3 regions of the Agarivorans sp. 1_MG-2023 genome follow, and region 2 is predicted to be linked to each of the others. Evidence: predicted binding sites of a transcription regulator. Region 2 holds the regulator's gene; each other region holds the start of a gene.

Region 1 (10,222 bases), on a different contig from region 2:
TCGTTCCGTTCGCCATTAAGAACAGATCAAAATAGCTGGCACTGATAAACGGTTCACGTTCTGCCATATCGTCTTCACTGCATTCAATAATTCGTATACTCGGATGATGCTTTTTAAAGCAAGCAAGTTGCTGCTGGTAATCGTGTTGGTTAGCTAATTTGGCAATAAAGGTATCAATCAAACTTTGACTCAGAGCTTCATCCGCTTGTTGGGCTTTATCGCTACAGCCGCAACGATTATGTTTTAGTTTGGCAGTTGATGGATTGTCATTCCCACATTGGCAAGTCCCCGCTTGCTGGGGCCGGTGAAGCTTACCATCGCCTTTACAATTACATTGCTTAGTCGCATGCGGTACATCGGGTTCTAAGGTAGACATAAATCCACCTCCTGCTTTTCTAATAGTCGCGCTAACCAACGTGGAGGGGTATCCATTACGTTTTGTAAGCGCTGAAGGATATCTTGGCTGGGTTGTGGCGTGAGTTGTTTTAACGGCAAGATATCAGCGCGGCTGACTCTGGCTGCAGCCGGTCCACCTATCGACAACGTCGCTAACAATTGGCAATCTTTTATTAACTCAATGAGATAAGAGGTACGCGCATCGCCACTGAGGTTTTCCGCTACCGGGCGTACATCGACTAACTGATAACCGCTTGCGTTAATTTGATAGACCAAAAAACGTAAACAAGAACCAAAATGACCATCTATTTGTTCTAAATTATTGGAGCTAACAGCCAGTTGCACCACTGGCCCTGCTAGCTCTTTTGCCGCAGGCACGCTGGGTGCCTGCATTTGGCTTATTTGATCAGAGGTTAATATTGCGTGTACTTGATTTACTTGGCCACGCTCTATGGTTAATCGAGAATCTTCCAGTACACCACGTAATACTTTTGGGCTTAACGTTCGCAGTTTCTTTTCGGTTAGCGGTTCGCTACATTGCTTTACCAGCAAACTAATAAACTGTTTTAAGCCTATTTCCGGCACCGCTTTAGATGCCATTGCCAGCCGCAAGGCCAGCTTATCACTCATTGGCTGTTTCATAACTGCTTCCTTGATTTATGGGGTCTTACCTCACTAGCTCATACTAAGCTCGCCTAGCTCTAAACGTTTTGGGCAAGCTTGGCGCTGGACTAACCGGTTCGATATAGAATTTACTGCCGTCGCCTAGCTCTATCTCCCCACCCCACTGATCATCATGATCAAACTGCAATGAGTTAATGGGAAGCTCTAGGTCCTTTTTAGCAATATAAGCTTGTAGCGCTCCAGACGATTCGCGACTTATGATTAAATTAGGCATTGCTGTTCCTTAAGCTGGCTGGGAATAACTCCCAGCCAGGCTTGGTAGTGGAGCTTAACGGACTAGGTCAAAGCCATAATCTGTTTTACCCATTTCACTGGTATCAAGATCTAGCTTGGCCAGCACCTCGTTGACTAAGGTCGTCAACATGTACATACCGCCTTCGTAACCTAATGTTGTGTTGCGGTGTAAATGGTGGCGATCGAAAATCGGAAAGCCTAAGCGAATTAACGGCACTTCAAACTCTTCACCTTTTGCTTTGGTGTCGCGCTGAATAAACTTGCCGTAAGAGTTACCAATCATAAAGTCTGGTTTGTTGGTGAACATCAATGAACGGAAATGCCACAAGTCTTTACCAACGTGGATCTCAGCATTGGCAGTAGATGGCGATTGCGCAATCAGAGCTTCCATCTTCTTGCGCCAGCGCTTGGCCGCGTTGTTACACAAAATGTGTTTAACTTCACAGCCTAGTTCTTGTAGGAACTTGGTTAAGCCCATCAAGTAATCAGGATCGCCATAGATAGAGAAGCTCACACCGTGTAACCAGGTATGGGAATCAGTCATCATGTCGACTAAACGGCCACGCTCGGTGGCTAATGATTCCGGAATTTCTTTGCCAGTAAGCTCAGATATTTTGATCAATAGCTCGTCTGTCCAATCTAAGCCCATTGGGATGTTGGTGGCTGGCACTTCATGTTTCCAAGTCCCTTCAACAAACTTTTTAGTTTTAACCAGCTGATCAGGTTGTAACAGTAAAGTGGTTATAGCGTTAGGCGCATCTTCTAGCTCGGATAGTGGTGTGCCACCCGCATACATCCGATATTCTCCATCGGCTGGGGTATCTAATACTTCTGATGGATCAGACAACAAACTGTAATCAACACCCATTTGCTGCATCATTTTGTGAATAACGCGGTAGTTACCCAAGTAGGTTTCAAAACCCGGTACCAAGTTAATTTTACCGTTACTGCCGACTTTCTTATCGTCCATGCTTTTTGCCGTGAAATACTTAGCAAAACCCTCAAACATGCCGTCCCATCCTGTGACATGACTGCCAACAAAGCTAGGTGTATGCGCAAACGGAGTGGGTAGTTCTTCAGGTATGTAGCCTTCTTTTTTGGCGTTACCAATAAAAGCATTTAAGTCATCACCAATCACTTCGGCCATACAGGTTGTGGATACAGCAATCACTTCAGGCTTGTACAACGCCAAAGAGTTTTGCAAGCCGTCAAACATGTTTTTCTGGCCACCAAACACTGCTGCATCTTCGGTCATAGAATCAGACACACATGCAACAGGTTCTTTAAAATGGCGGTTAAAATACGTGCGGAAGTAAGCCACACAACCTTGAGAACCATGCACATAAGGCAATGTTTTCTCAAAACCTAAAGCACATAACACAGAGCCTAAAGGTTGGCAGGCCTTGGCTGGGTCCACGGTTAGGGTTTTACGCGAAAAGTTTAGATCTTGATATTCTTGAGTGGTGGTCCACTCAAACACCTCTTTCACCTTTTCGTCGCTTGCCCCCTCTTCATGATCGCTACGCTTGCGCGCCATCATGTCTTTATATTCTGGCTGTTCGAACAAGGGGTAGCCAGGTTTGATATCGTCTACTTGTTGACTCATTTTCTCTCTCCTTTCGCGCCACTCATCTGTGAACTACGAATTGAGTTAATGTGTAAAGCGCTAGTGCACTCATCCTGATCTTGCCTAGCACTTAAGCCGCAGCTTTGGCACTTTTCCATGGTGGTGTTAGTTTGTCCCAACATGGGTTGTTTAAGGTCATATCCATATCGCGGGCAAAAATCGCAAAGCCATCAAAGCCGTGGTAAGGACCTGAGTAATCCCAGCTGTGCATTTGACGGAAAGGAATGCCCATCTTTTGGAAGATGTACTTCTCTTTAACTCCAGCACCAATCAAGTCAGGTTTAAGCTTTTCAGCAAAGGCTTCTAGCTCGTAACCAGTCACGTCATCATAAATAAGCGTGGCATCTTTCACTTCTGGTACGGTTTTGCTGTAGTCGTCGTTATGGCCAAACTCATAACCGGCTCCCACAATCTCCATGCCTAAGTCTTCGTAGGCTCCAATAACGTGACGCGGGCGTAAACCACCTACGTATAACATTACTTTTTTGCCTTCTAAGCGTGGGCGGTACTTGTCGATAACCGCTTGCCATTGTGCTTTGTAGCCAGCAATCACTTCTTCCGCTTTGGCTTGAATTTTTTCATCAAACTTGGCAGCAATAGCGCGTAGCGACTCTTCACACTTGGTTGGGCCGAACAAGTTGTACTCCATCCATGGCACACCATATTTCTCTTCCATGTGACGACAGATGTAGTTCATTGAACGGTAGCAGTGCACTAGGTTTAGTTTTACTGAAGGAGTGTTTTCAAGCTCAGGCAAAGTACCATCACCCGACCATTGGGCAACAACACGTAGGCCAATTTCATCAAGTAAAATACGTGACGACCAAGCATCACCGCCGATGTTGTAGTCACCTATAATGGCGACGTCGTAATCAGTAGTTGCGACTTCTTTGCCTTCCGATTTATCCAATACGTAATCACGTAAGGTATCGTTAGCAATGTGGTGGCCCAGTGATTGACTCACCCCACGGAAACCCTCACAACGCACTGGCACAATGGTTTTGCCAATTTCTGCGCCCTTGGTTTTAGCCACAGCTTCAATATCGTCACCGATAAGGCCAACTGGACATTCAGATTGAATCGACAAACCTTTAGCCAGCGGAAATAGCATTTCTACTTCGTCAACCATGGTCGCTAGCTTTTTATCGCCACCAAACACGATGTCACGCTCTTGGAAATCAGAAGTGAAGTTCATGGTGCCAAAGCTATTCACACCCGTGTAACCGGTGTAATAGTTACGACGCCCAGCGCGTGAGTATTGACCACAGCCAACTGGACCATGAGAGATATGTACCATATCTTTAATTGGTCCCCACACCACCCCTTTAGAGCCTGCGTAAGCACAACCACGCGCGGTCATTACACCGGGCAATGATTTACGGTTAGCGGTAATACAGCTGCCGGCTTCGCCGTCATTAGCACCTAAGTGCTTTTTGCGATCGGCTTTGGCTTTCTCTGGATAGACTTCTAGCACTTCATCGATCAGCGCTTGAGTCTCTGCTTTTTTATCTGACATTGCTGCCTCCTATAGCATTGTTATATTCACTAAGATGAGTGATTAAGCCGTTGCTTCTTCAGCTGTTTGACCAATGATTGATTCGTCTTCTTCATCCATGATGCCGAATTCCATCAATAGTTCTTCAAGCTCGTCCATCGTTACTGGTGTAGGAACAACAAACAGTTGGTTTTCAATGATTTTGTTGGCTAACGTGCGGTATTCGTTGGCTTGGTTACACTTAGGGTTATATTCAATTACCGTCATACGACGGATTTCAGCTTGTTGTACTACGTTGTCACGTGGTACGAAGTGGATCATTTGGGTACCGATTTTGGCGGCTAGTGCTTCAATAAGCTCATCTTCTCGGTCACATTTACGCGAGTTACATATAAGACCTGCTAAACGCACACTACCCGTAGCAGCATACTTACAAATACCTTTTGAAATGTTGTTAGCGGCGTACATCGCCATCATTTCACCAGATACAACAATGTAGATTTCTTGCGCTTTGTTTTCGCGAATAGGCATGGCAAAACCACCACACACAACGTCACCAAGTACATCGTAAAATACAAAGTCTAAGTCTTCTTCGTATGCGCCCTCTTCTTCTAAGAAGTTAATGGCAGTAATAACACCACGACCAGCACAACCAACACCTGGCTCTGGGCCACCAGACTCAACACAGCGAACACCGCCATAGCCCACTTTAAGTACATCTTCTAATTCGATGTCTTCCACTGAGCCAGCTTCTGCAGCCATTTCCATGATGGTGTTTTGCGCTTTTGCATGTAAGATTAAGCGCGTTGAATCCGCCTTAGGATCACAACCAATAATCATTACTTTTTTGCCCGCTTCCGCTAAAGCTCCAACCAAGTTTTGAGTAGTGGTAGATTTACCAATACCGCCTTTTCCGTAAATTGCACATTGACGAATAGCCATAATATTTCTTCCTATTAGCTTGATTAACGGTTCCCGTAGTAGCTATTGCGAATACTGTTCCAAGCCTTCAGAAAAAATATAAAGCACTGTAATATATGAATTTAATGTGTTTTCGAGTGTATTTAAACAATTGAACTAGCTGACAATCGCTCGAGCAAATGTCGCGTTTGTAGCAAAGGTGACTAGCGTATTGGAGGGATGGTTCGGTAATTTAGATGGTGTAGCACATGAGCTAAAACTAATTTTATGACCTATTAACACAAGCAATTAGCAGCACTTAATGTCTATTAAGGAATAATTCTTAGTAGCTCATCAAGCCGGATTAAATGGTGCAAACAAGGAAATGACTAAAAATTAATAAAAATAGTAAGAATGAAATCTATATAAATTCAAAGCGACTAAATAATGCTTTTAGGAGATTTGAGCAAATATCCGCCTTTTAAACGCCTATACAGCCCCTTTAAAGAGTGTTTGTTGCTGCCTGGTTTTCGGCTAAACCGCAGTATATAGCGACTTTCTTAAGTAAATAGTTTACTAATTACTCATTAGTAAAAATTTTGTGCTAAACATTATGTTAGACAGATATTGTTTACAGTAAGGGCTAAAGGATGAAGCCAGTTGTCTACGTAGATATACAAGGACAAATTTGGAAAGTGATGGCCGATGGTCAGTGGGTGAAAGTAACGCCTTCTGAAATAGTCGACACCAGTGTTCCGTTAGTAAAAAACGTCATTAATGAGTTAGCTAAAAATCCGCTATTGGAAACAACTGCTGAAGATAGCGAGACCGCAGCTCCTCCCCTCTATTCTCCAAACACCACTAACAATAGTACCAACCCATCTAGTCAAGGCGCTTCATTTGTGGTTAGGGTGCAACCAACCTTAGATGAGACACTTCCAGAAGCGGGTTTTACTACCCAGAATAGTGATTTAAGTATTAGCGCCACTGAAAACCAAGGGGCTCAGGCCGATGCTATCCCCCCCTTGAGTAACGATGCCGTTATAACAGTAAATATTATTGACGGTGGTGATGGCTACGAAAACCAATTTGAAGTGCCCTCGGTAGTAATACAAGGAAACACCATTGATGTTGAAGATGGCCGTGTGGTGGTTATCACCCTTACTGACGCTAGCGGACAAACCATTACCGTAAATGCAGTGGTCGACAACAACAGCTATCAATACCAAGGCTTAGATATTCAGCTGTTGAGTGAGGGTAAGATAGATGTAAACGCCAGCGTAACGGATTACTTTGGTCAATTTGTAGAGGCTAGCGATTCAACAATTAAAGATGTAGTGGCCACTATAGAAGCTGAAATAGATGGCCAAGGAGATCTTTATGTTAACCAGTATGAGCAATCCTCCACCCCTTTGCATGGTGACATAGTTGGCATAGAAAACGGACAAACCGTATTTGTGCAAATTACCGACCTTGCTGGTAACCAGCTTAATTTCACTACGGCGGTAGCTAACAACCAATGGCAAATTGCCAATAACGATTTATCTGGTCTACAAGATGGTGAGCTAAGCATTACCGCAAATGCTATAGATATTGCAGGTAATCCAGCAACAGCAACATCTACAATTACAAAAGATACCCAAGCGAGTATAGAAGCCCACATTGATGGCTTAGGCGACAACTACATAAACGCTGTGGAAATTACCACCACAAAGCTATTTGGTGACGTAGCGAATATTGAGAACGGTCAAAGCATTAGCGTCAGCGTAAATGATGGCAATGGCAGACAGCTTAACTTTGAAACCACCGTTAGCAACAATAGCTGGCAAATCAACAATGTAGATTTAAGTTCACTGGCCGAAGGGACACTAAGCATTACCGCTAATACACTAGATATTGCCGGTAACATTGCTACTGCAAACTCAAGTATTGTTAAAGACACCCTAGCGGAAATAAATGCAAATGTTGATGGCCAGGGTGACAACTATATAAACGCAGCAGAAGCACCCTCTACCCGTTTGTTTGGTGAGTTAAACAATGTTGAGGAAGGACAGGTAGTCACAGTCGTGGTTACCGATAGTAATGGTGATCAGTTAACGCTAGAAACTCAGGTCATTAATGGTGCCTGGGAACTAGCAAGCACAGACTTATCAAGCTTGCTTGATGGCCAACTCACGCTAGAAGCTTCAACCACAGACATTGCAGGTAATATTACCAACGCCAATTCAAGCATTGTTAAAGACACTCAAGCGACCATAAGCGCACGATTTGAAGGCAATGGAGACAATGCCATCAATCAATCTGAAGTAGGCTCAACCTTATTAGAAGGATGCTTAATTGACGTAGAAGATGGTCAAACCGTGTTCATTAGTGTTACTGACTCACTCGGGGGAAGCCTTAGTTTTGAAGTGCAATCATTAAACAATCAATGGCAAACCACCGAAAACTTGGCCAGTTTAGCCGATGGCCAATTGAACTTAACCGTACACACCACCGATGTAGCAGGTAACCCAACAACAGCCACCAGCGTAATCACCTTAGATACTGGTATTCCTACCATTGATATCGATACCTTAGATGGCTTTAACGTTGCACAATTTAAAGCTGGCACTCTCACTAGCCTACAAGGAACCACCACCGGCGTTGAACAAGGCCAGCTAGTGAGTATTCAAATAAGCGACGGAACCCTAAGCATTGAAGCACTAGCCAGCGTAGATAACAATGGTAATTGGGTGACCAACAACATAGATACCAGTAGCTTACAAAAGCTAGAACCTTGGACACTCAACACCTCAGTAAATGATGTGGCAGGCAATAACGCACAAGATGCATTACCTTTGTTAAACGAACCTGACCCTCATATTTTACTCGAAACAGACCTATACCAAACGGGCGTATTGGTAACCAACTCCAACGTAAACATTTACGATGCGCAAGCGATTAGTTTTGCAGAGAACCAGCCTGAACTGGCAGGTGTTGAATCAGAAGGCAGCGCGGTTGCCTTAATTGTCTCGGCAGACAATAAAACCCTAGAAGCGCGCACTGTTGATACCAACGAACTGGTATTTAAGTTTACTGTTCTGGCAAATAACTCTATTCAGACCTTAGTTTACCGCGCCCTAGACAACGACTTAAATACTGATGAATCATTTTTAACACCGATCATTTCAGCCACTCAGTATGATTCTGATGGAACCAGCGAAACCGTACTTACCCCCTTAGTGATTGCGCTTAAAGACTCCGTTCCTCAAGTGCATAACGACTTTGCTCAGGTTATTGAAGGTGAATCGGTTTTTGGTAATGTAACTGATAATGACTTTAGCCTAGACGGTGACTTAAACGTCACTCAAGTCACCGTTGACGGAGTGACTAAAGACGTGGGGACAATTCCTGCTGTCTTTGATACTGACCAAGGGCGTTTATTTGTTGATAACAGCGGATACTGGTTTTTTAATGCCAACCGAAATTTAAACCACCAGCAAGATCAAGAGTTACGGTTTGAGTATCAAGTCACCGATAGCTCAGGTGATACAGGCAACGCTTTTAACAACATAGTAATTAGTGATGGTGCCGCCGGTCATTTTGTTGATGATTTGGCTGTTAGCACCGAAGGTAATTTAGATAACTCACCTAACAGCTTTACTGAAACCTTTACGATAAAACCTGGGAGCGATAATCCAGACCCAGAAAGCCTCGCCTTCAGCGAAGCCACGCTAGTAGACTTACAATCGCTATTTCTAACCAGCAGCACGCATTTAACATCCCTTGATTACTCCTTAAGTGACGACGGTAAAACCATTAGCGCAGAAGTGCCTTTTATTGGCTTGGTATTTACTTTGAGTCTGACCAGCCTTGCAAATGGTGATGAGCTTATTGGAACAACCACCTTAACCATGTTTAATAGCATTAACCAGTTAAACAGCAGCGACTTAACCTTTCTAAAGCTCACTATATTGTCTAGCGACTTAGACGGTAGTGACAATGCACCAGGTATTGTTGAGTGGGGGCTCTCAGACGGTAATGATCCTCAGCTTAACAATAACCAAGCAGTGATGCTTAATGAAGCCGATTTAATTGCGGGTGAAGTTAGCGCCACAGGTAGTGTTGATTTGGTTGTGGGTAGTGATGCTATTGCTGCAGTCGCTTTTGATGAGCAACAACCAGCCCTTAGTAGCGGTGGCGAGCCTTTATCTTATGCTGTTTCTCCCTTCGGCAACACGTTAACTGCATATACCAACGACATAAACGACCCCGTATTTACCATTAGTATTCTTGACACTTTTAACGGTGAAACAAGCGAAACACTTGATTATGAGTTCACCTTATTTAAAGGCATAGACCAAAACAATGGCTCTCAGTTTCCAATAACACTAAACGTGCGTGATACAGACAATGATTCACAAAGCGTAAATTTAGACATTACGATAAACGATAGTAGCGATATTTCTATCGCGGTAATGGATATGCAACTAAGTGAGTCGCCGCGAGATCCAAGCACTCCTGTTGACGTATTTAGCACTGCCACTAGCTCAGTATCATTAGTCTCTAATCAAGATCCTATCGATCAACTGGCGCTAGATATAACCAATGGCGACCCAGTTTTAGATTCCAATAACAATCCTTTAAGTCAGAATGGCCAAGCACTTACTTGGCGCGACAACGCAGATGGCAGTTATGACGCCATACTAAGCACTAACGAAGTTGTATTCACAGTGAGCTTACCTGAAGACATAAACATAGCTGCTGACAGTGCTGCCGATGTAGACTTAACAATCAATCTCTATAGCCAAGTCGATCACTTACCCACCTCCCAAGAACAAAGCTTAACTATTGCTCTTCCAATAAAAGCCAGTGATTCCGATGGCACTTCGCAAACGGCCACATCG
Region 2 (10,222 bases):
CATGAGCAGCGATCAACCTGTTACCGTGTATGGCCCATCGTACGAACTGTATGGTGTTGGCATGGACGGTGATCTAGCTAACGAAATAGTGACTTTATTAGATGATATCGAAGCGGTTTACCACAACCCACAAGAGTAAGTTAGCGCTAGCGGCTAGCTTGTTTATGCTTTCTTGGGGTTCTCAAGCACTTGAAGACGACTTCAACAAACAAATTATTGTTGATGCCGACCGCCAGCAGGTCAACATCAAAGAAAACCGCGTCACTTTCTACAATAATGTAGTGGTGACTCAAGGTTCAATAAAAATGCACGCCGAAGAACTCAGCGTAATAGGTAGTGAAGAAAAAGGCAGCGAGGTGATGATCGCCAAAGGCGAACCGGCAACTTTTTACCAACTACTAGACAGCGGCAAGCCGATTGAAGCAGAGGCCAACGAGGTGCGTTACGATTTAAAAACGCAGACCCTCACCTTAACCAACAATGCTCAGCTCAAGCAAGAAGAGAGCTTAGTAAAAGGCCAAATGATTAAATACAGCATTAATAAACAAGAGATGGTTGCTCAAGGCGATGAAAATAATCGCGTAACCACTATCTTCCTGCCTCAGCAATTAGAAGAACTCTCCCCCGAGGACAATGAGTAATCATGAGTACCTTAATCGCTGAGAACCTTGCCAAAAGCTACAAAGGTCGCAAGGTAGTAAAGAACGTCAGTTTAAATGTAGAAACCGGGAAAATTGTTGGTTTACTAGGGCCAAACGGCGCCGGTAAAACCACTACCTTCTACATGGTGGTTGGTCTAGTGCCGCGAGACCAAGGCCGAATACTTATCGATGACGATGATCTGTCTAGCACCGCTATGCATACTCGTGCACGAAAAGGCATTGGTTATCTCCCGCAAGAGGCCTCTATCTTTCGCCGTTTATCGGTAGAAAAAAATATTCTGGCGGTATTAGAAACCCGTAAGGATTTGGACAAAGAGCAGCAGATTGGCGCATTGGACGATTTGCTAGAAGAGTTTCACATTGGCCATATTCGCAAAAATCTTGGTATGAGCCTGTCAGGCGGAGAGCGTCGCCGGGTAGAAATTGCCCGCGCCTTAGCCGCAGCCCCTAAGTTTATTTTGCTTGACGAACCCTTCGCTGGGGTAGATCCTATTTCCGTTATTGATATTAAAAAAATCATTGAACACCTGCGTGATCGCGGTCTAGGTGTATTAATTACCGACCACAATGTAAGGGAAACTCTCGATGTTTGTGAGCATGCCTATATCGTTAGTCAGGGTGAATTGATAGCCTCAGGTAAGCCACAAGAAATACTTGAAAACGAGCACGTGAAACGAGTTTATCTCGGTGAACAATTCAAGCTATAGTTAAAGTGCAGCTTAGAAAATAATATAAAAAGAAGGGATAGCGGTAGTTAATGAAAGCATCTTTGCAGTTGCGTCTTGGTCAGCAGTTAACCATGACCCCCCAGTTACAACAGGCCATACGCTTACTCCAGCTTTCAACCCTGGATTTACAGCAAGAAATTCAAGAGGCTCTGGAAAGTAACCCTCTGCTTGAGGCGGATGAGTCACATTCGAATGATAGTGACGCAACAGACGCTAAGTCAGCCAATGAAAAATCTACAGAAGCCGAATCTAGCGCCGACGTAGACAGCAGCCAAATGGAAGCTGGCGATGCCATTAACCAAGAAACTGTTTCTGATGACCTGCCCGTAGACTCCACTTGGGACGATATTTATAGCGCCAGTTCCGCGCCAGCTAGCTCATCGAGCGGCAGTAGCGGTGGTGACGACAATGATATGTTATTCCAAGGCGAAACCGTTGATTCCTTACAAGATCACATGCTGTGGCAAATGCGCCTTACTCCTTTCAGCGAAGTAGACCAAGCCATTGCTTTAGCCATTATTGATGCAGTAGATGAATCAGGTTACCTCACACAAGATTGTGAACAGTTATTAGATGGCCTCAATTCTAGTGACAATAACGACTTAGATGTAGAGCTTGACGAAATTGAAGCAGTACTAAAACGGATTCAGCATTTCGACCCCGTAGGCATTGCCGCGCGCTCGCTACAAGAATGCTTGTTAATTCAATTAAGTCGTTTTTCCCCAGAAACACCATGGCTAAATGAAGCCAAAGATGTGGTGTCTAACCATATCGATGTATTAGCCAATCGAGATTTTCGCTTATTGGCTCGAAAGACCAAATTAAAAGAAGACCAGCTGCGCGAAGTGATGCGTTTGATTCACACCTTAGAGCCACGCCCGGGTAACGCTGTTGAGCCAAACCAAGCCCAATACGTTATTCCCGATGTTTCCGTAGTGAAGCGTCAAGGTCGCTGGGTGGTAGAGCTAAACCCCGATGCGATGCCGAAGCTAAGAGTAAACTCTCACTATGCATCCTTAAGTAAAACGTCTAATGCCACCGATACTCAGTTTATCCGTAGCCACTTACAAGAAGCCAAGTGGTTTATTAAGAGTATTGAAAGCCGCAACGAAACCTTACTCAAAGTCTCTAACTGTATCGTTCACCACCAACAAGCCTTCTTCGAATACGGTGAAGAAGCAATGAAGCCAATGGTGCTGAACGATGTAGCCGAAGCAGTAGAAATGCACGAATCAACAATTTCGCGAGTGACAACTCAAAAATTCATGCATACACCTCGCGGCATTTTCGAACTTAAATATTTCTTCTCTAGCCATGTGGCTACCGATGGCGGCGGTGAATGTTCATCTACCGCTATTCGTGCATTAATTAAGAAACTGGTTGCTGCCGAAAATACCAGTAAACCTCTCAGCGATAGTAAGATTGCTGATATTTTGGCAGATCAGGGGATCAAGGTGGCAAGGCGTACGATTGCAAAATATCGTGAGTCTTTAGCGATACCACCTTCTAACCAACGTAAGAGCCTACTTTAAGGCCAATCAAGGGGACTATATTTATGCAAATTAATCTTACCGGACACCACGTTGATATTACTGAGTCTTTAAAAGAATATGTCCATAACAAGTTTGCCAAGCTCACTCGACGATTTGACCAGATAAACAATGTTCATGTCATCCTCAACGTCGAGAAGCTCAATCAAATCGCAGAAGCCACCTTACATTTAAATGGCGGTGAATTATTCGCTACCGCTGAACATTCAGATATGTATGCCGCCATTGATGGCCTCATCGACAAACTTGACCGCCAAGTTATCAAACATAAAGAAAAACTTAACAAACATTAGTCACCTCCATGCAAATAGATAAAGTACTAAGCTTGGATTGCACTCAAAGTGCAGTCCAATGCTCTTCAAAAAAACGCGCCTTAGAAATCATTAGTGAACTAGCCGCTGGTCAACTGGATACGACAGCTCAATGTATATTTGAGAGTTTGTTGAATAGAGAAAAAATGGGCAGCACCGGTATCGGGCAAGGCGTGGCAATACCTCATGGCCGCATTGATAAACAGCATCAAACAACCGCTGTTTTTTTACGTTGTGATCCTCCAATTGCTTTTGACGCCATTGACAATAAACCTGTTGATTTGGTTTTTGCCTTACTGGTACCAGAAGATCAGTGTAAACAACACCTCAACACCTTATCTCAAGTAGCTGAAAAACTTAACGATAAGCAAGTATGCAAACAACTTCGTTGTGCACAAAGTGATGACGAATTATACGACATCATGGTAGCCTAATACTCTAATCACCGTTAGGGATAGTCATGGAACTCATTATCGTGAGTGGGCGTTCTGGTTCAGGAAAAACCGTCGCCTTGAGAGTACTAGAAGATCTGGGCTACTATTGTGTAGACAACCTCCCGGTTGTGTTATGGCAATCTCTTATCGATAACTTAAAAAATACTTACTCTAAAGTAGCAATAAGTATCGATATTCGAAACCTTCCAGACGAACCTTCGCCGATAGGCCAAATTATTCGCAACGCCGGCCCTGATGTGAATCTGTTAAGCATTTTTTTAGATGCTAAAGACGAGGCGCTGATCCGCCGTTACAGCGAAACTCGGCGAGTTCACCCGCTGAGTCAAACCAATTTGTCTCTGGCTGAAGCGATTGAATCGGAAACCGAGCTGCTGGCACCGTTATCTCGAAATGCTGATTTACGCATCGATACTTCACGCTTATCAGTGCATGAGCTAAGTGGCTTAATTCGCTCTAGAGTAACTGGCGATCAGCAACAACAGTTAATTTTAGTGTTTGAATCATTTGGCTTTAAAAACGGCGTGCCTAATGATGCTGACTATATGTTTGATGCTAGATTTCTGCCTAACCCTCATTGGCAAGAAGAGTTGCGGCCACTGACAGGCTTAGATAAACCTGTTCAAGAGTATTTATCTGCACAAGCTTTGGTCAATCAATACATTGAGCAAATTCGTGATTTACTACAATCTTGGTTACCGCATTTGGAAGCCAATAACCGCGCTTACCTAACCATTGCCATTGGTTGCACTGGTGGCCAACACCGCAGTGTTTACGTAGCAGAAAAATTAGCTGAACACTTTAGTGCCCAGCGTAAAGTACAACGTCGCCATCGCACTTTGGAACACCGTCTTGAAGCTCACTAGGCAAGTTATCGTTAAAAACAAGCTGGGGTTGCATGCTCGCCCAGCGACAAAACTGGTAGAGCTGGCCCAGAAATTTGATGCTGAACTAACCATTATCGATGGCGAGAAAACCGCCTCTGCCGCCAGTGTAATGGGCTTGTTGGTGTTAGCCAGCGCTCAAGGAAATACCTTAACCATTATTTCCGAAGGGGACGATGCCACTGCCGCTTTAGATGCCGTTCAAGCGTTAATAGAAGCGAATTTCGACGAAGAATAAACCAAAGCGCAATAAACACACGCTACACTTAGCAAGCGCCGCTTAAACAAACAATAATAGGGAATGCTTATGCCGGAAGAGATGGAGTTAAACCCTAATCAGCACAAACGCTTACAGGAGCTTAACCAAGCTCTAGACAGCGGTATGTTTGTGCATGTTAGGCGCATGCTTCATCAAATGCCGGCCTGTGACGTAGCCTTACTGCTAGAATCTAGCCCCCCAGCAGGGCGGAAAGTGTTATGGCAACTCACCGATCCTGAACAACACGGCGAAATTCTCGAAGAACTTAACGAAGACGTAATGGAAGGCGTGCTGCAATTAATGGCGCCAGAGACGCTTGCCGCAGCCACCGAAGGCATGGACACCGATGACATCGCTTACGTGCTGCGTAGCCTGCCTGATAGTGTTTATCAAGAAGTATTAGAACAGATGGACGGGCAAGATCGCCATCGTGTAGAAGCCGCCTTAGCCTACCCTGAAGATACTGCCGGCAGTATCATGAACACTGATACCATCACCATTCGTGCCGACGTCACCATTGATGTGGTATTACGCTACTTACGGGTGCGCGGTGAATTACCCGAAGCCACTGACGCCCTGTATGTGGTGGACGAGGATGATTCACTACTCGGCGATATCCCCTTATCGACCCTGCTTACCGTTAACCCAAATGTTAACGTTCGCGACGTGATGGACAGTAAGGCAGAGACTATTCCGGTAGCGATGGATGAAGACGATGTAGCGGCATTATTTGAACGCCACGACTGGATATCTGCTCCTGTCGTCGATGAACAAGGCCACTTATTGGGCCGAGTAACCATTGATGATGTGGTTGATATTATTCGAGAAAATGCCGAGCACAGCATGATGGGCATGGCCGGCATGGATGATGACGAAGATACCTTTGCGCCAGTAATAAAAAGTACTCAACGTAGAACCTTTTGGCTGGCAATAAACTTATGCGCAGCGTTAATCGCAGCCTCTATCAGTAACATGTTTGAGTCTACCTTGGAACAATTAGCCACCTTGGCAATTTTAATGACGATTGTCCCTAGTATGGGAGGCATTGCCGGTAATCAAACACTTGCCTTGGTAATCCGTGGCTTAGCTGTGGGGCATATTGGGGAAGGTAACTCACGCTGGCTCATCGGCAAAGAAGCAGCTATTGGCATGCTCAATGGTATGATTTGGGCCACGGTGATTGCGCTAGTGGTAACCTTTTGGAAAGGGGATTGGACACTGGGAGTGATCATTGCAGGCGCGATGTTTGTAAATATGTCATTAGCCGGGCTTGCTGGCGTCACTATTCCTCTGCTAATGAAGAAATTTAACATCGACCCAGCATTAGCTGGCGGTATGGCTTTAACCACCATTACAGATGTAATGGGCTTATTCTCTTTCTTAGGAATGGCCACCTTAATACTGGCTTAAACACAGCTAGAGGCCAGAAACGAGAACAGAGCTAGAGCAAGCAATTCAGCTTCTTTGTGGCTCTAGCCCAATCCAATTGTCTTTAGCTACCTGCAATCTTCATTGAAGAAATCAATATCGAGCCCGTTTGAATAGCACTCTCTTTATCGAAATCATCAGCAATAGCGACAACATTCGCAAACATTTCAGGCAAAGTACTGGCCACGGTGATTTCATGTACTGGAAAAGCAATTTCACCATTTTCTACCCAGTATCCAGCAGCGCCGCGAGAATAGTCTCCAGTTACCGTATTTACCCCTTGGCCCATCATTTCGGTTACCAATAAGCCGGTCCCCATTTGCTTTAACAGCTCAGCCCTATTTACACCGCTGTTTTTCACAAGCCAATTATGAATACCGCCCGCATGCCCTGTACTTTGCATACCCAACTTACGGCCCGCATAAGTCGTTAATAGATAAGACTCCAAAACACCGTCGGCAATAATGTGTTTAACTTTAGGTGCTACACCTTCGCTGTCAAAAGGCGTACTGGATAAGCCCTTTTTAACAAATGGGTCTTCGTAAATAGACAACCAACTCGGGAACAATTTTTTACCCAAACTATCGAGTAAAAATGACGAACGACGATATAAATTACCGCCACTAATCGCTCCAATTAAATGGCCAAACAAGCTACCCGCCACCTCTTGATCAAATACTACAGGTACTTCACAAGTCGAAATTTTGCGACTACCTAAACGACCTAGGGTTTTACTGGTCGCTTGAGCAGCAATCTCTTCAATACTGTCGAGGTCAGAGAAGTCACGCGCTACGCTGTAGGCGTAATCACGTTGCATATCTTTTTCACCGGCGATCAACATACAACTAATACTATGACGACTGGTCGGGTAACCGCCAACAAAACCGTGGCTATTCCCAAATACTTTAACCCCGTAGTGGCTATTAATGTTCGCCCCATCACTGGCTTTAATTTTAGGGTTAGCCAACGCTAATCCCTCACACTTTTTGGCAAGCTCAATAAAACGGTCTGGTTCTAGTGGGTGTGGGTGGAATAAATCTAAATCAGGAATATCAGTAGCGAGTAGCTCTTTGTCAGCAATTCCGGCAGCTTTATCTGCCGAAGTAAATTTAGAAATATCGTAAGCCGCTTTCACTGCATTCTTAATCGCTTCAGGGCTTAAATCTGAGGTTGAAGCACTGCCCTTACAGTTAGCCGTATAAACCGCGATCCCCAAGGCACCATCGTGATTAAACTCCAGCGTTTCCACTTCTTGATCACGAGTAGCCACGCAAATTCCGGTTTGCTTAGAAATCGACACTTCCGATTCGTCGGCTCCTAGTTGTTTGGCTTCTTGAATGGCAAACTCTACAGCCTGTTTTAATTGGCTTAACTCTTGGCTAACTTGTTTTTCAGGGCTCATTGTTATTCTTCATCTCCATGCATTTCCCTAGCATAACAAAACTCATCGAGCGACCATATGCAAGAACTGGTAAGATATGAAAAAAAGTACCATGAGAGTTAAAAATGAAGAAAGAACAGCCCATTGATGATGACGATTGGATCAGTAAATCCGAAATCAAGCGAGAAGCAGACCGGCTGAAAAAACTAGGTGCCGATTTGGTTGGATTAACCAATCCGCAGCTAGCCACTATTGAGATGAGTCCAACCTTACGCGAAGCCATTGCGCTAGCTAAACGTTTGAAAGACAAACGCGAAGCCTCACGCCGCCATATGAACTACATTGGCAAAGTGATGCGTACTGAAAATGAAGAGCAAATTAATGCTGGCTTAGACAAGATCCGTAATAAACATATTTATCAGGCTCAAGCACAACTTGCGTTAGATAAACAACGTGATCTCTTAATTGCCGAAGGCGATTCAGCGATTAATAACTTGGTAGCTGAGAACCCTAACTTTGAGCGCCAAAAGCTTCGCCAATTAGTCCGCCAAGCAAAAAAAGAATTAGAGCAAGAAAAGCCAGACAAAGCCCATCAAGAACTGGCTAAATACCTAAAAGAACATCATTAAAAAAGGGGCTTAACGCCCCTTTTTATTATGCTGTACCACCTACAGTAAGCTCATCCAGCTTCAAGCTAGGCTGTCCTACTCCTACCGGTACACTTTGACCTTCTTTACCACATACACCAACACCTTGGTCTAGCGCAAGGTCATTGCCAACCATCGACACTTGCTGCATCGCTTCTGGTCCGCTACCAATTAAGGTGGCGCCTTTAATTGGCGCGGTAATTTTGCCGTCTTCGATGAGGTAAGCTTCTGAGGCAGAAAATACAAATTTACCTGATGTAATATCTACTTGGCCACCACCAAAGTTGGGCGCATAAATACCTCGTTTAACCGAAGCAATAAGCTCTTCGGGTTCACTTTCACCAGGCAACATATAAGTATTTGTCATACGCGGTAGAGGCAAATGGGCATAAGACTCGCGTCGGCCATTACCGGTAGAATGCGTATTCATAAGCTGGGCGTTGTGCTTGTCTTGCATGTAGCCTTTAAGCACACCTTTTTCAATCAATACATTGTATTGGCCTGGCGTACCCTCATCATCGATACTGACCGAACCACGACGATTTCCCATCGTGCCGTCGTCTACCACTGTACATAAGCTGGAGGCGACTTGCTCACCCATGCAACCACTAAAGGCAGAGGAGCCCTTACGGTTAAAATCACCCTCTAAACCATGGCCTACCGCTTCATGCAGCAACACGCCTGGCCAACCGGCACCTAACACTACCGGCATAAGTCCAGCTGGGGCATCTACTGCTTCCAAATTCACTAAGGCTTGGCGTACGGCTTCATCAACAAAGCCCATCGCCCGTTCGCGGCCATTTACGTCTTCCAAGAAATAGCTATAGTTGCTTCGGCCACCGCCACCAGCAGAGCCTCGCTCACGGCGCTCGTTTCGCTCTACCAATACGCTACAGTTAAAGCGAATTAACGGGCGAATATCTGCAGCTAAGGTACCGTCACTGGCAGCTACTAACACTTCTTCATAAACGCCACTTAAGCTAACGATCACTTGTGTCACTGAAGAATCTAAGCTTCGCGCATATTTATCTGCACGTTCTAACAAAGCAATTTTTTGTTGGTTAGATAAGCTAACTAAAGGGTTGTCTGACTGATAAAACTGCTCAGCGCTAACGCGAGTAAACGGTTTTACTTTTGCGGAACCTGCTTTAGCACTAATACCTCGGGCAGCCTGGCAAGTTTGAATTAACGCGCTTTGATTAATCACATCTGAATAAGCGAAGCCGGTTTGTTCGCCACTAATCGCGCGAACACCAACGCCCTGCTCAATGTTATAGCTACCTTCTTTTACAATGCCGTCTTCTAGCACCCAAGACTCATGGCGGCTATGTTGAAAATACAGATCAGCGTAATCAATTTGGTGTTTTGCTACCTCGGTCAGCGCCATTGTTAATTCTTGCTCGCCAATGCCACCCGGCACCAGTAATGACTGACTGACTTTTTCAAACGACATAGTGTTTATTCTCTCCACCCTAAATGTAATTGACCATGCAACGGCACGGGCATCCGGTCCCTAACTTGCTTTAACAACTGCGGATTAAATTCGGCTCTTGCTGGCGCTATTCCGCTTGTTTGTAGATCTAAACAACGCCCCCATGGATCCACTATCATCGAGTGTCCCCATGTTTGGCGTTGGTTATCATGTGTTCCAGTTTGATTTGCAGCAATCAGATATAACTGATTTTCGATGGCTCGAGCTTGTAACAGTGGCTGCCAATGGGCTTCCCCCGTTAGCGCAGTAAACGCTGCAGGAACTAATACAATATCACAGCCCTGTTGGCGCAGCAGCTGAAATAAATAAGGAAAACGTAAATCAAAACAAATCGCCATACCAACGCGAATTTCATCAATATCAAACCAAGCAAGCTGCTGGCCCGCAACAAAACTATCTGATTCTCTATAGCTGCCTACGTTGTCGGC
Region 3 (10,222 bases), on a different contig from region 2:
TCTCGGCGATTACTCAAGGAATACTGGCTGTTAATAAAAATCTCACCGGCACTCACTACCTTGCCATTTTTATTATGTGTTCTGGCTAGCGCTTCGTAGCCGGCAATTTTACCGGTAGGCAAAAACACAATCGGCTGAAAATGCGGATAGTAATGGTGCGGATTTAACAGCGGACGGTCTTCGGCTTTTATCGCCGATTTGATACTCACAACCTTGTGACTAATATTGTCCAATACCCTCATCCTTGAAGTGTTGAGAAAAAGCTATCGCAAAAAATAAGCGCAAACCGTAGCGACAATTTGCGCTTATTTATGAATAGCTTAGTCGCTACTCCACGGTAACTGTTTTTATCATACGTTTGATTTCTGGGACACATGATCCACAATTAGTACCCGCCTTGCAATGGCTACCCACCTGGTCGGCGCTCTCGCAAGCATGTTCGGTAATCACATTGGCAATAGTTTGCTCACGCACTTGATGACAAGAACAAACTATTTTACCCAAATCAGGAGCTGGGCTAGTGCCCGCTAATACGCCTCGGCGAATATTGTCCGACATAGGTTGTTGTAGTAATGATTCTAACCAAGAACTGGCATTTAGCTGGCCTTTGGCAGTAACACTAAAACTTGAGAACAGCTCACCTTCAATCACTAAGGCTGAACGGTAACGTTGTTGCTCGGTATCAGCAAAGTCGAGGCTTTGCAGCTTGCTATTGATGAGCAAAAACTGCTTCAATTTACTGGCTAACTCCACCGCTTGGCTAGTATCGGCAATACGGTATAAATACCCATCGCCCAAGCCTTGTTTTACCCAATAGTCTACGGGTAAATCTTGGCATTGCTGCTTTGTTAATGGAGTTGCCGTTAGTAATACCGCTTCACTGACATAGTCCCACGAGCTTAATTTTACGGGCGTATGTTTCGACTCGGGCTGACCAGAAATGGGGTCAACTGAGCTATCAACCACTTGGCTAACTAAGCCATCACTGGAGTATTGTGCGTTCCAATGAATAGGCATGAATAAGTGCCTAGGTTTTTGCCCTTCACTAATACTTAAACGTACTTTAAGCGCCCCTACTTGGCTGGTTAGGCTCACTACGTCACCATCACATAAACCTTGGTTAGCAGCATCTTGTGGGTGAACCTCTAACAACGGTTCTGAAGCGTGACTGCTTAACTGCGGCGCCAAACCTGTGCGTGTCATGGTATGCCATTGGTCGCGCACACGACCGGTATTGAGTACCAGCGGGAACGCTTGGCTCAATGGCTGCTGAGTAGTTTGGTTAGTTACCGCAATAAGTTGCGCTTTGCCAGAAGCGGTCGAGAAGCGGCCGTCGCTAAATAAACTAAGATTAGCGGCTTTTTTGTCAGCGGTAATAGGCCAACGTTGTGGCTCTATTTCATCAAAGGCCTGTTGATCTTTACCACTCAAACCACTGATATTGAATTTTCGTTTACTGTCATCGGCTAATACCCCCGATAAGGCTGCATGCTCACTAAAAATGTCAGCAGAACTTTGGAAATCAAAGGCTTGAGCAAAGCCCATTTTTTTAGCCACTTGGCTCAGCAAATACCAATCGGGCTTAGTATCACCCTCAGCTTTAACAAACGCACGCTGGCGAGAAATCATTCGCTCAGAATTGGTTACCGTGCCATCACGCTCCCCCCAACCTGCTGCAGGTAAAAGAACATCGGCGTAACGGGTGGTATCTGTTTCAGCAATACAATCTGACACGACAACTAAGGGACAATTGAGTAAGGCTTCTCTCACCTTTGTCGATTCAGGCAAGCTTACTGCTGGGTTAGTCCCCATAATCCATATTGCTTTAATCTCACCACTGCCCACTTTTTCAAAGAGGTCTATCGCTTTATGACCTGGCTTTTGGCTAAGAGTATCGGTTTTCCAAAACTGCGATAACGCCGCCAAATGCTCTGGCACATAATCTAAATGCCCTGCTAATAAATTAGATAGCGCTCCAACTTCGCGCCCTCCCATGGCATTAGGCTGGCCCGTAATAGAGAATGCACTAGCACCCAACTTGCCTATTTTTCCGGTTGCTAAGTGGTTGTTAATAATCGCGTTAACTTTATCTACGCCTTGGCTACTTTGATTCACCCCTTGGCTAAATACCGTTACACAGCGTTGGTTGTCGGCAAACAACTGGAAAAAACGCAGCAGAGCTTCGGGCTCAACACCGCACGTTTTGGCTAGCGCGGGTAAATCACCTGCATCTTCTACGGCACTCGCCACTGCGCTTTCAAAACCCTCGGTAAACTGGCCAATGTATTCGGCGTCCAGTTTTCCGTGCTCACTCAAATATGCGAGCAAACCATTAAACAAAGCGACATCGGTGCCGCCATTTAAGGGAAGATGTAAATCGGCAATGTCACAACTGTCGGTACGACGCGGATCGATCACCACCACCTTTAAGTTGGGATTTGCTTGCTTAGCGCGCTTTAAACGCTGATAAACGATGGGATGACACCAAGCAAGGTTAGACCCCACTAAGGTCACTAGTTCAGCATGTTCTAAGTCTTCATAACTTCCAGGAACAATGTCTTCACCAAAAGCACGTTTGTGGCCAGCCACCGCTGAAGACATACATAAACGCGAGTTAGAATCGATATTTGAGCTACCGATAAAGCCTTTAATTAGCTTATTGGCAACATAGTAGTCTTCGGTTAACAATTGACCGGATACATAAAAGGCCACAGATTCAGGACCATGTTCGGCAAGAGTTTGGCTTAGGCGAGAGGCCACATAACTTAGCGCCTTATCTAGGGACTCTTTATGACCTTTAATGTAAGCGCTTTGCAAGCGCCCTTCTTTAATCACTGTTTCGCCTAAAGCCGAGCCTTTTGAACAAAGCAAACCACTGTTTGCAGGGTGGGCTTGGTCGCCTCTCACTTCAACCGTTCCGTTACTCGCTACTTTCGCTTCTACGCCACACCCGGTACCACAATATGGGCAGGTGGTTTTAATCCATTGTTGAGATTGCTGTTGAGACACGCTGTATACTCCTCACCGTATTCATTCGCGAGTCGATGCTCTTCGCCCGCGTTTTATAAGGAATACATAGCAAGAGATGAACCAACAAAAAGCGCTAAAAAACCTATTACTTAAGGAGTAGAAAAAGCAGATATTGGTGCTAAAACCCCCTCAAAAAAACAGTCTGAGATAAACCCTGCACTCGATTGGTGCGAAACATCCCGAATTTGAGCCTTCTTGAATGTGTTAGCAAACCTGCTTTACCAACTAAAGCTCTGCAATATAGGCCTACATTTACGTTGCTCGGCTTTCTTGCACACCACAGCCATACTCTTGCTGCTTGCCCCTTAGTGACTTCTATTCACCTTTTTGACAATTTTATTGCGACATCTGCTTGCAAATAAACAAATGTTAAATAAGATCACCAACTAAGTTAACAGTGGTATTTCAGCAAGTACTGAATTTGCTACATCTCAGGGATGAGCCAACATAAAACGCACAAATATTAAACATTGGGTACTATCAGCCTGGTTATGCAGTTGGCTGTTGATTACCCTTATGCCAGTGATTAACGCCCACAGCTCTAGTGCTGGCGTTTGGCAGTCTATTTGTACTTTAGGTGGCTTTAAACTGGTTCAAGTAGAAGGTGCCAGCGACAACTCACCGCATTCCTCAAAAGGCAATCATTGTTCTTTAAGTCAGTTCAGCACTGTTGGTCATTCGACGTTTACCCATTCGCTGTATCAACTGCTTGCTTTAGTGGCCATTACCCCAAGCTATTGGCTGGAAACCAGTAATACACGTTACCTAGTGCAAAGCCCACGCTCACCTCCCACAACATTCTTTACTGATACTTTTTTCTAAACCAATTTAGTCACTAATAAGTAATCTGAATAGTGTGTATTTGCGCCTTTGTTTATAACAAATCGAAGGTGTAAGCAGGCTATTTAGCTGCTATGTAAAGGATAAATGTCATGTTAAGCAAACCTGCTATACAGACTGAAACACCGCTAAAAACAACAACTAAAAACCCAAAGTTATTTTATTTTGTGGCCTGGCGCTGGCATTTTTACGCCGGCCTATTTGTGGTGCCATTTCTAATTATGCTATCGCTAACTGGGTTAGTCATGCTTTACGACGATGCCATTGAACAAGCTGAATACTCGCAAATTATAAATATAGAACCTCAAACAACACCGCTGGCCCCTTCGGTACAATTGGCTGCAGTAACAGCGCAATATCCCAATGCAGAAGTAAAACAATACCTCACTCCACCGGCCGCAGATAAAGCCAGCCGTTTTGCCATTTCCAACCAAAGTGATGCGGCTTTATTTATCACCGTTAATCCCTATACCGCAGAGGTATTAGGCGAAATAAATCGAGATGAAAGCTGGTACAGCCTAGCTAACGATATTCATGGCACTTTACTCATTGGTGATACAGGAGACAGGCTAATTGAAATAGCTGCCAGCCTAAGCATTGTATTGCTAATCACCGGTTTATATCTTTGGTGGCCAAGAGACAAAGCCAGTAAAGCGGGCTTTCTAATAATTCGTTTCAATAGCGGGAAAAGGCTATTGTGGCGTGATTTACATGCCAACATCGGTGTTATTACAGGTTTATTTTTGCTGCTATTTTTGGTGTCTGGCTTATCTTGGGCCGGTATTTGGGGCGGCAAATTCGTACAACCGTGGAACAGTTTTCCTGCAGAAAAGTGGGACAATGTACCGCTATCTGAAGTAGACCACAGCAGCATGAACCACAGCCAAAGCAAAGAGGTAGCTTGGAACTTAGAGCAAACCCCAATGCCCAACTCGAAGGCGCAGCTCAATACGCTACATGCAGCTAAATCATTGAATATCGATCAGGTGGTAAACTTTGCTTTAGCCAATGGGTTTAGCCGATTCAGAGTTAACTTTCCTAGCTCTGAGACAGGTGTTTTTACCGTTTCGGCCAATACCATGAGTGGTGATATTAGCGACGCCACCCAAGATAGAACCACCCATATAGACCAATACAGCGGTGAAGTTCTGGCTGAAGCCGCCTGGCCAGACTACAGCCTAATGGCTAAATTTATGGCTGCAGGCATTGCGCTTCACCAAGGTGATATGGGACTAGCAAATGTTATTGCCAACACTTTACTATGTGTAGCCTTTATTTTTATTGCGGTATCGGGGGTGGTGATGTGGTGGTTACGTAGGCCCAAAGGAGCACTGAATCTTGCTGCGCCACCGCTGCCACAAAACCTGCCATTGTGGAAATCTGCCAGCCTAGTAATGATTGCTGTATCGCTCATGTTCCCTCTAGCAGGCCTCAGTTTGCTTAGCGTACTACTGTTAGATTTTATCTTACTTTCTCGTGTACCAGTGCTGAAACGGTTAACAGATTAGGTAAATTAAAGACATAAAAAAGCCAGAGTGAACCGTTGTTCGCTCTGGCCTTTAAGCTCTCATGTATCACTCACTCATTAGCAGGAGTGAAGTAAGTTTTTATCCATTCATAAAAAACCGCTTCAGACAAATCTGCGTTAGCCAAACTTAAAAACTCACCAGCAGGGTCTTGGTCTTTATACGAGAACTGATAAGACACTTGCTCGGGATCTTGGTCATGCAAGACCACAATAATTCGCTTGCCTGATTTTAAGCAATCAATGGTCATAATATCTGCTGGCACGCCACTTTTTCGCATGTTACGGCTTATGCCAATCACCGGGTCAATATCTTTAAAATCTTGCTGAATACGAAAATGCGCCAAGTTAGCCACATCAGAAAGACTGACTAAACGTTGCTCGCTGAGCGATTTTGCTTGCGTGTTTTCCATTACATCACCCCGCGCGCAAAGCTAAAATAGCTTTTAAATCAATTGGCTGAGGGTAAGCACAAAACTGCGGGTCTTTCTCGGCGATAGCATGAATTGACATACGGTCGGCCAACTCATTCCCTTCAACCCCCACGTGACCATTAACATGTAACACCTGAATCTTGTCTTTTAGCTCTTGGTGGCGTTCAAACATTTCTTGAATAAGTGCTAAGTTCTTAATTTCACCAGAAGCTTTTATCCACCCCTTCTTCTTCCAGCCTGCCGCCCATTGGGTGACGCACTGAATCGAATATTTAGAATCACATAAAATAGCCACTCGGTTACCATTGGCCAATTCTTGTTTGGCCATAATTAACGCTTGGTTTAAGGCATTTAGCTCAGCAGTATTATTGGTACCCATAGGGTTGTATAAACCGTACCACAGCTCAGCCACTTTATTGTTTCGATACAAAGCAATGCCCGATCCCGCTTTACCCGGGTTAGGCTCACAGCCGCCATCAGTAAATATTTTCACTTCTGCCGCCAGTTTATCTATCTCGGCAGCGGTATAAGTTTTAACAGTTTGCCCGGCTCTACGTTTTCTTGCTGGCGCAGCAGCTCCAGAGCTACCACTAGTACTGGCTTTGCCGCCAAACGCCGCTTCTGCTTCAGCTTGTGTAGGAAAGGATTTATATCTCGCGCCTGCAAACTTATCGATTTGTCGTTTACAGGTAGGCCAATCGGTAAATATGCCGGTTTCGCGACCCTGCCACACTACGTAATACTTTTTAGCCATGACGAACTCTTTTGATTATTTGCTGGCTAATATACCGAGCAAACGCAGCGCAGGAAATGATTAAGTGACAATACACCGCTCTGCATTGCGCTATTTAGCTCACTATGCTGCTAATTTGAGCAACAAAGTGATCTGCTTAGAGTTAAACATCACAAACTCAATATTTACTTAAGCTCGTTTAGAAACAAGCAGTTTCCTTAGGCTAAAGTATAAACATCTTAAGCAACCCATAGAGCAACATGCAGTGTTTGTAGGCTTACAAAAGAAAGCTAATTTAGTCTTTATTTTATCGTCTATTTTATTTTTTAGCGCAGCCATTGCGGGCACCCAATTCGCCACTCAATATTTTGTGGCTCATGAAGCTGAAAAAGTAGAGGCGGTGCTCAGCAAAAACTTAGCGCTTGTTCGTTCAAAGTTTGAAGCCAACATCTTTCAAGATACCTATTTAGCCGACAGCCTTGCCACTGTAGTTACCATAGACCCTAACCTAGCCACCAATCACTGGAAAACCATTGCCCAAAAGTTACTCAGCAAAGCCAACTTTGTAAGAAATGTAGGCATTGCTCCTAACAATATTATCTCTATGGTTTACCCACTTGAAGGCAACGAAGGCGCCATTGGGCTTGATTTTAGAACCAAGCCAGAACAACTAAAAAGCGTATTAAAAGCCAAACAAATGAAGCAGGTTTATATCGCAGGTCCCCTGCCCTTAGTACAGGGAGGAATTGGCTTAATTGCGCGCTATCCTATTTTTTCGGATTACCCAGTAAACAAACAATACTGGGGAGGCGTGAGTGTAGTGATGGATTACCAAAAAATGATCAGTGATACCGGCTTAGACACCTTTGACGGCGCCAGTATTTCACTGAGAAAACACACCATCGACGGCGCAGCAGGCGAGGTTTTTTATGGTGAAGAGTCAACCTTCTCACAAGCAGATGTAGAGCACATCATTCGCTTACCCTCGGGCAGTTGGTTAATGGCCGCCAAATTCAATATTGATGAGCTTAAACACATTCAAGAAACCAAAGATTTATCCAACGCTATTGGCGGCATTGCCACACTGCTGGTTTACTTAATGCTGGTGTTGCACTTTTTGCATTATAAACAAGTTCATAAAGCCTCTTTGGTAGACGAACTCACCCAACTGCCGAATCGGCGTTACGTGCTCAACTTACTGGACGAGCTCACTACAAAAAGCATGGTGCGCAACAACTTTGCCCTACTCAACATAGATCTAAATGGGTTTAAGCGAGTAAACGACAGTATTGGCCACGAAGCGGGTGACGAACTGTTAAAGCATGTATCTGCACAACTTATTGCAAACGTTCGCGGCTCGGATACCGTTGCACGATTTGGCGGAGATGAGTTTGTAGTTGTACTACGTGGCATAACCAATGACTCCAGCGCGAAGAAGATCATCAGCAAAATTCAACAAGCAGTAGAAGCCAGTGACTTGCTTTGGTACGAACAGCGTATTTCACCGTCTTTAAGCGTTGGCTTTACCTTGTATCAAGGCCAAGAAACCAATGTAAAACAACTGCTATCAGACGCTGACAAAAGCATGTATCAACAAAAAAGAGGGTTGAAAGAATAAACCTAGGTGGGAATGTTTATCACAGCAAATAGGCCAAGGACCGACAGTATTTTAGGCATAACCATCTATCAAGTTATTAAAGATACCATCGACCCAATGTTAGCTACTCAGGCACTTTTCAAGCGTTGGTAGAGCGCATCTTTTAATACTGACCGGTCATGTTTTAGCTTATGCATCGCTTCATCATCAATCGGCCCACCTTGCAGCTCAAGCACTCTAATTTCTTTATCTAAAGTATTGTAATGCTTAGTATCTTTAGCAAAACCAGCGTCACTTTTTACCAAAGCAGTAATGGTATCTAAAAACTCAGGGAACTCGTTCACTAAGGAATGATCTTCACCTAACATAAAAACTCCTTTCAAATTAAAGCCACAGAAACTAAAAGCTTAGCTTAAAGCGTAAGAATCGAACAACTAGCGAAGATATAAGTTGTTAAGCCTTACACCAGCTTGGCAATTTGCGCTTCAATGGCCGCCAATACGGCCTCAGATTTTTGCTCGTTTAAGGCATCTGCATGAGGTGAGGCGAACTGGCCTAGGTCATTATCAAAATACTGGCCATGAGCATGGTTAAACTCTTCGCTTAAAGCGGCGCGGCAAAGAATATCTGCACCAATGCTTAAACTGCCACCCGCGATACCGTAAGCATCTTTCACCATTTTGCTGCCTAATAGTGATTTAGGGTTAACCGATACCACCATTGGGCCCCGCGATTTTTGCGCCAGTCCCATCAAGCGAGACCACATAGTGAGCGCCAGCTTACTTTGCGCATAAGCTTCACCATCAGACAACTTACCCTCACCCGCTAAAGCATTAAGGTTTACCGTGGCTTGTGCCGCCGACGATAAGTTAACCACTCGCCCACTCGCATTCATTAAGGGCAACAACAATGTTGTGAGCAAATATGGCGCAAAAGTATTCACCACAAAACGCAGATCTAAACCCTCTTTGGTAATGGCATTGGGAACATTAAATACACCCGCATTATTAATTAACACATCCAACTTGGGGTGATCATGACTAATCGCTTCAGCCAGTTGCTTAACAGCCGGTAAGTTAGACAAATCGGCAACGTAACCTTGTACCTTGGCACCCTCTACCGAAGCGGCCAAATTTTGCTCCACTTGCTGCAATTTAGTGGCATTGCGCCCATGTAATAAAACTTGATGCCCCTGAGCCAATAACATTTTTGCAGTTTCAAAACCAATGCCGTCGGTAGAGCCAGTAATCAATATCGTTTTTTGCATGGATACATTCCTAAAATAAGGCTGGGAGCAATATTGCTTCAATGCGCTAAAGATTAGCAGCAGTATGAGAAATTGATAATCAGGCGATTACATTAAACAGTTTATAGAAATACTTAATAATGTCTTTCTCCACCGCTCAAGCCTTTTGGTAAAACGCTGATAATGTTGGCTTAAGCCTTGCCCCGAGTTTGAGGCGACATGTGGAACAGAAGCCATGGTTAAACCTACACAGAAAAACAAAGCAATATGTTGGATATGACAAAGTGTACATGATGAAAAAAGCCAGCAGACGCTGGCTTATCAAAGATGATGCAAGATTAGCAGCGTTTAGTTAACAGCCACCTCCACATAGCTTGCTTCAATGCCATAAATTGGTTTGGCTGAATAAGACACGGTATAGAAGTTAATACTGTCTAAATCGATTTTACGAATCGTAGGGTTATCGTAGGTGCGGAAGTAGTACGCTTTATCTTCGATATCAACCACGTTACCGTAAGCAATTAATTGTGGCTTAGGTGAGATGAATTCCCAGTACATAGAACCAGAAACTAGCTCCATATTGTTTAGTAGTGAGAATGCGCGGTTAAGACCTAAGTCACGAGCATCATTGGCAGGTTTGTTGGCTTTATATGCGGCATTAAGTGCCGCGATACGTGAGAAACGATCTTCTGAGCTGGTGCTAAACCCTGGGAATACAGCCATATCGTCATCAACACGGCCATTCACTTTTGCGATAGCTTCTTTCGCCATTGCTTCTTGCTCTGGGTAGCTTGGGTCGTTAGTCATTACACCTAAA

The links. The regulator sigma-54, encoded in region 2, starts transcription at its own class of promoters, with help from an activator protein. The targets are predictions, from matches to a motif close to GTTGGCACGNNNNTNGNNT.
Region 1: the regulator sigma-54 is predicted to act here: its motif matches at 5,424-5,442, upstream of nifH (nitrogenase iron protein).
Region 3: the regulator sigma-54 is predicted to act here: its motif matches at 3,077-3,095, upstream of Q4592_RS05505 (nitrate reductase).

Annotation. Positions count from the first base shown of each region.
Region 1 is NZ_JAUOSJ010000001.1:408,645-418,866, reverse strand. It holds gene Q4592_RS01585 (hypothetical protein) at 1-376, opposite strand, end outside; gene Q4592_RS01580 (NifB/NifX family molybdenum-iron cluster-binding protein) at 364-1,038, opposite strand; gene nifT (putative nitrogen fixation protein NifT) at 1,082-1,294, opposite strand; gene nifK (nitrogenase molybdenum-iron protein subunit beta) at 1,349-2,920, opposite strand; gene nifD (nitrogenase molybdenum-iron protein alpha chain) at 3,012-4,457, opposite strand; gene nifH (nitrogenase iron protein) at 4,500-5,378, opposite strand; gene Q4592_RS01555 (hypothetical protein) at 5,987-10,222, shown strand, end outside.
Region 2 is NZ_JAUOSJ010000008.1:173,887-184,108, forward strand. It holds gene lptC (LPS export ABC transporter periplasmic protein LptC) at 1-139, shown strand, start outside; gene lptA (lipopolysaccharide transport periplasmic protein LptA) at 165-641, shown strand; gene lptB (LPS export ABC transporter ATP-binding protein) at 644-1,369, shown strand; gene Q4592_RS13585 (RNA polymerase factor sigma-54) at 1,420-2,922, shown strand; gene hpf (ribosome hibernation promoting factor) at 2,946-3,233, shown strand; gene ptsN (PTS IIA-like nitrogen regulatory protein PtsN) at 3,242-3,685, shown strand; gene rapZ (RNase adapter RapZ) at 3,712-4,569, shown strand; gene Q4592_RS13605 (HPr family phosphocarrier protein) at 4,535-4,825, shown strand; gene mgtE (magnesium transporter) at 4,895-6,256, shown strand; gene pmbA (metalloprotease PmbA) at 6,339-7,676, opposite strand; gene yjgA (ribosome biogenesis factor YjgA) at 7,781-8,284, shown strand; gene tldD (metalloprotease TldD) at 8,310-9,755, opposite strand; gene Q4592_RS13630 (carbon-nitrogen hydrolase family protein) at 9,761-10,222, opposite strand, start outside.
Region 3 is NZ_JAUOSJ010000003.1:246,458-256,679, reverse strand. It holds gene Q4592_RS05510 (EAL domain-containing protein) at 1-233, opposite strand, end outside; gene Q4592_RS05505 (nitrate reductase) at 328-3,009, opposite strand; gene Q4592_RS05500 (hypothetical protein) at 3,535-3,852, shown strand; gene Q4592_RS05495 (PepSY domain-containing protein) at 3,963-5,378, shown strand; gene Q4592_RS05490 (hypothetical protein) at 5,449-5,808, opposite strand; gene Q4592_RS05485 (ribonuclease H family protein) at 5,813-6,583, opposite strand; gene Q4592_RS05480 (diguanylate cyclase) at 6,828-8,180, shown strand; gene Q4592_RS05475 (YdcH family protein) at 8,288-8,527, opposite strand; gene Q4592_RS05470 (SDR family NAD(P)-dependent oxidoreductase) at 8,620-9,426, opposite strand; gene Q4592_RS05465 (linear amide C-N hydrolase) at 9,754-10,222, opposite strand, start outside.